Regions from separate parts of the Bifidobacterium sp. LH_413 genome, predicted to be linked through region 1. Evidence: riboswitches for the same ligand, from Rfam matches in the RefSeq annotation. Region 1 holds a riboswitch; the other holds the start of a gene.
What was found. Region 1 has a riboswitch for FMN ahead of ribD (bifunctional diaminohydroxyphosphoribosylaminopyrimidine deaminase/5-amino-6-(5-phosphoribosylamino)uracil reductase RibD). Riboswitches for the same ligand answer to the same signal wherever they lie in the genome.
Positions count from the first base shown of each region.

Region 1 (2,165 bases):
GGGAGATCTCCGACGTGCACCGCGCCGGCGGCATCTGCGGCATCCTCGGCGAGCTCGACCGTGCCGGCAAGCTGCACAAGGACGTCCATTCGATCGACTACCCGTCACTCGAGGCCAAGCTCGACGACTGGGACATCATGCGCGACACCTGCACGGAGGAGGCCAAGACCCTCTACCACGCGGCGCCGGGCCACATCATCTCCCCCGAACCGTGGACGCACGAGACGCTGTTCGACTCGCTCGACACCGACCGCGAGCACGGCGCGATCCACGACATCGACCACCCGGAGATCCACGAGGGCGGCCTCGCCGTGCTGCGCGGCAACCTCGCCCCCGACGGCTGCGTCGTCAAGACCGCCGGCGTGCCGCAGGAGATCTGGAAGTTCCGCGGACCGGCGCTCGTCGTCGAGTCCCAGGAGGAGGCCATCAAGGTCATCCTCGACGACACGTTGAAGCCCGGCATGGCGCTGGTCATCCGCTACGAGGGCCCGAAGGGCGGCCCGGGCATGCAGGAGATGCTGTACCCGACCTCCTTCGTCAAGGGCAAGGGCATCGGCAAGCAGGTCGCCATGCTCACCGACGGCCGCTATTCCGGCGGCTCCTCGGGCCTGGCCATCGGCCATATGGCCCCGGAGGCCGCGAACAAGGGCCCGGTGGCGCTCATCAAGAACGGCGACATCATCGACATCGACATCGAAGCCCGTTCCGTGAACGTCGAACTGACCGACGAGCAGCTGGCGGAGCGCCGCCGCGAGCTCGAGGCCGGCGACGGCTACGTGGCGCACCGCGACCGCAAGGTCTCGCAGGCGCTCAAGGCCTACGCCGCCTTCGCCCGCTCCGCCGACAAGGGCGCGACGCGCGACCCGGAGCTCATCAACAAGCTCTCCGGCCTCGCCTGATCGGGACCCGTCGCGGCAAAGGCCGACGTCCACTACATGGGACGTCGGCCTTTGCCGTCTACGCCCCGTCCCTATACTGTCGAACCGACAATTCAATACGCATCTTCAGGGCAGGGTGAAATTCCCGATCGGCGGTTCAGTCCGCGAGCATCGATTGATTGCGATCAGCAGTCGTGATGCCGAACCGGTGAGATTCCGGTACCGACAGTCATAGTCTGGATGAAAGAAGCTGCGGCGGCGTGGACCATCGGCCCGCGCGCGCGACCGCATACCGTCGCGTGCGCGCATCGGGCGATGCGCATCATGCGGCCCATCTCGAGCACCCTGGATTTCGAACGGAATCCGGGGTGTTCGCGTTTCGGGGCCGCGAAGCATGACGTTCTCGCCCGATGCCCGGGCAGCCGGAATCAAAACCGGCACACGGCCCCACCGCCATCATGAAGCACCCTGGACATGCCCTATCGCGAGGAAAGGGGATTTCATGGACGATAGGGACCTCATGTCCGTGGCATTGTGCCACGCACGACTCGGAGCGGGCAAGGTCAACCCGAATCCGATGGTGGGAGCGGTCATTGCGCGCGACGGCGCGATCATCGCCACCGGACATCACGACCATTTCGGCGGATGGCACGCCGAACGCGCCGCGCTCGAAGCGGCGAAACGCGACGGCGTCGACGTGCGCGGTGCCACGATCTACGTCACGCTGGAACCCTGCTGCCACACGGGCAAGCAGCCGCCGTGCACGCAGGCGCTCATCGACGCTGGAATCGCCCGCGTGGTGGTCGGCTCCCCCGACCCGAACCCGCTGGTCGCCGGCAAAGGCGTGCGCCGGCTCACGGACGCGGGTATCGAGGTCACGCAGGGTGTGCTGCGCGAGGAATGCGACGCGCTCAACGAAATCTTCCTGCACTACATCACCACGCGCACGCCGTTCGTCATGCTCAAATACGCGATGACGCTCGACGGCCGCATCGCCACCGCATCGGGCCTGTCGCGCTGGATCACCGGCGAGGCCGCGCGCCGCCGCGTGCACGAGGACCGCGGCCGGTTCGCCGCGATCATGGTGGGCGTGGGCACGGTCATCGCCGACGACCCGCAACTCACCTGCCGCATCGACGGCGGTCACGACCCGATCCGCGTGATATGCGACACCGATTTGCGCACGCCTCGCGACGCGGCGGTCGTCGCCACCGCGCGCGAGACGCCCACGATCATCGCCACCTGTTCGACCGACGAGGCCCACGCACAGGCCTACCGCGACGCGGG
Region 1 covers NZ_JBKEVK010000001.1:402,174-404,338, reverse strand. The annotation lists gene ilvD (dihydroxy-acid dehydratase) at 1-899, shown strand, start outside; FMN riboswitch at 997-1,134, shown strand; gene ribD (bifunctional diaminohydroxyphosphoribosylaminopyrimidine deaminase/5-amino-6-(5-phosphoribosylamino)uracil reductase RibD) at 1,381-2,165, shown strand, end outside.

Region 2 (2,165 bases), on a different contig from region 1:
TCCAGCTGGTGCGCAACCACCCGGAGGTGTTCGCGGAGGCGAACGCCTCCGGACATCTCAGGAACGCGGCGAACTATCTGGCCATCGTCGGCCCGAAGAACGACGCCGAGGCCAAGGAGCGCGCCGGCTTCTACGCGGAGCGCGCCGTGCTCGCCGCGACCTTGAGGGGCCTGGGCACCCTGTGGGTGGCGGGCAGCTGGGACCGCGCGGAGGCGGCGAGGCATTGCCACATCCGCAACGGCGAGGAGCTGTACCTCGCCGTGGTGATCGGTCACCCGGAGCATCATGTGGAGCGCCTGGCGAAGTCGTATGAGGAGCTCGTCGAGTTCCAGCGCACGCATCGTCCCACGAAGTCATATGAGGAGTTCACCGCCGGCATGTCCGACGAGGCGCGCGAGGCGGCGCCGGCATGGTTCAAGGCGGGCGTCGAGGCGGCGATGAAGGCGCCGAGCGCGATGAACCGCCAGCCGGTCACGTTCACCTACGATGCCGACGACGATACGGCTGCCGCCCACATCGATCCGGCCGCGGGCGACGAGCATTGGGCGCTCAACGATCTGGGCATCGCGAAGCTGCACTTCCAGATCGGTGCCGGCCAGGGCCAGTGGGCGTGGGGCGACGGCGGCCTGTTCCTGCACAAGTAGGCTCCCCGACACCGCCGCCGAACGACCGTATCAACGGCCCTCCGCATCGACACGCGCGTCATGAGGAGGGCCGCTTCGCATGTGACGGGTTTTCCGCACAGTGAAACGGGGTTTGCGTGAAATCCACGGTCACGCGTATACAGTGTCTTGTCAGTTTCAGGGAAGGTGCGATTCCTTACTGGCGGTAACCCGGCCCCCGGGATTCACAACGGGAGGCGTCGGGAAGCCCGCGAACCGCGAAAGCGGCCGATCCGGTGCGAATCCGGAGCCAACGGTCATAGTCCGGATGGGAGAAACGGAGAGCTCGGCATGAGCGTATCTTCTGATAATCATTTCCAGTCCAAGACGGTCGACCACGCCACCGGCACGCACGCCACGGGCGTCGCGGATTCCGGCCGCTGGTCCACCCGCCGCATCGCCGTCTACGCGCTGTTCGTCGCGTTGGCGATCGTCACCAGCTTCATCGAACTGCCGATCTTCCCGGCGGCCCCGTACCTGAAGTACGATCCGTCCGGCATCGTGAGCCTCATCGCCGGTTTCGCGTTCGGTCCGGCCGCCGCGGCCATCGTCTCCGTGCTCGGCTTCCTGCCGCACGCGTTCACCGACCCGTGGGGCGCGCTCATGGCGATTCTCGTCGCGCTCGCGCTGTCGCTGCCCGCGTCCGTCATCTACCGTCGCGACCGCACGCGCAAGGGCGCGCTCATCGGCATCGTCGTGGGCGCGGTCGTCGCGCTCGCCGCGGCCGTCCTCGGCAACCTCGTCATCACGCCGATCTACGCGCACATGACCGTCGCGCAGGTCGCCGCCATGATCGTGCCGATCCTGCTGCCGTTCAACGTGCTCAAGTTCGCGATCCATGCGGTCGTCACGTTCCTCATCTACAAGCCGATCACCAAGCTGCTCGACAAGTAACCGACGACCGTGAACCTCGCCGAACTCGACCACATCCGCTTCAGCTACGACGGCGGCGCCACCTGGGCGCTCGACGACGCCTCCCTGACCGTACGGGAAGGCGACTATGTCGCGCTCACCGGCGCGAACGGATCGGGCAAATCGACGCTCGCCCGTCTCGTCGCCGGTCTCGCCGCGCCTGACGCAGGCACCGTGATCCTGCTCGGCCATACCGTCTTCTCCGACGCCGGTCCCGACGCGGACGCCTATCGTGCGGCCCGTCGGGGCATCGGCGCCGTGTTCCAGAATCCGGAGGACCAGCTCGTCACCACCGTGCTCGAAGACGATGTGGCGTTCGGACCGGAGAATCTCGGCATACCGCGCGACGGCGACGACGGCAACGGGCGTGGCGGCATCGGCGAGCGCATCGCCGAATCATTGCACGCCGTGCGGCTGGACGACATGCGCCGCGCGAACCCGATCCGCATGAGCGGCGGCCAGCAGCAGCGCGCCGCCATCGCCGGCATGCTCGCCATGCGCCCACGCCTGCTCGTGCTCGACGAGCCGACCGCCATGCTCGACCCGCTGGCACGACGCGAGGTGATGGACGTGCTCGACGAGCTGCATGCC
Region 2 covers NZ_JBKEVK010000004.1:217,184-219,348, forward strand. The annotation lists gene AC1AYN_RS08105 (nitroreductase family protein) at 1-644, shown strand, start outside; FMN riboswitch at 793-946, shown strand; gene AC1AYN_RS08110 (ECF transporter S component) at 954-1,556, shown strand; gene AC1AYN_RS08115 (energy-coupling factor transporter ATPase) at 1,566-2,165, shown strand, end outside.
Region 2: another riboswitch for FMN. It lies ahead of AC1AYN_RS08110 (ECF transporter S component); the one in region 1 lies ahead of ribD (bifunctional diaminohydroxyphosphoribosylaminopyrimidine deaminase/5-amino-6-(5-phosphoribosylamino)uracil reductase RibD).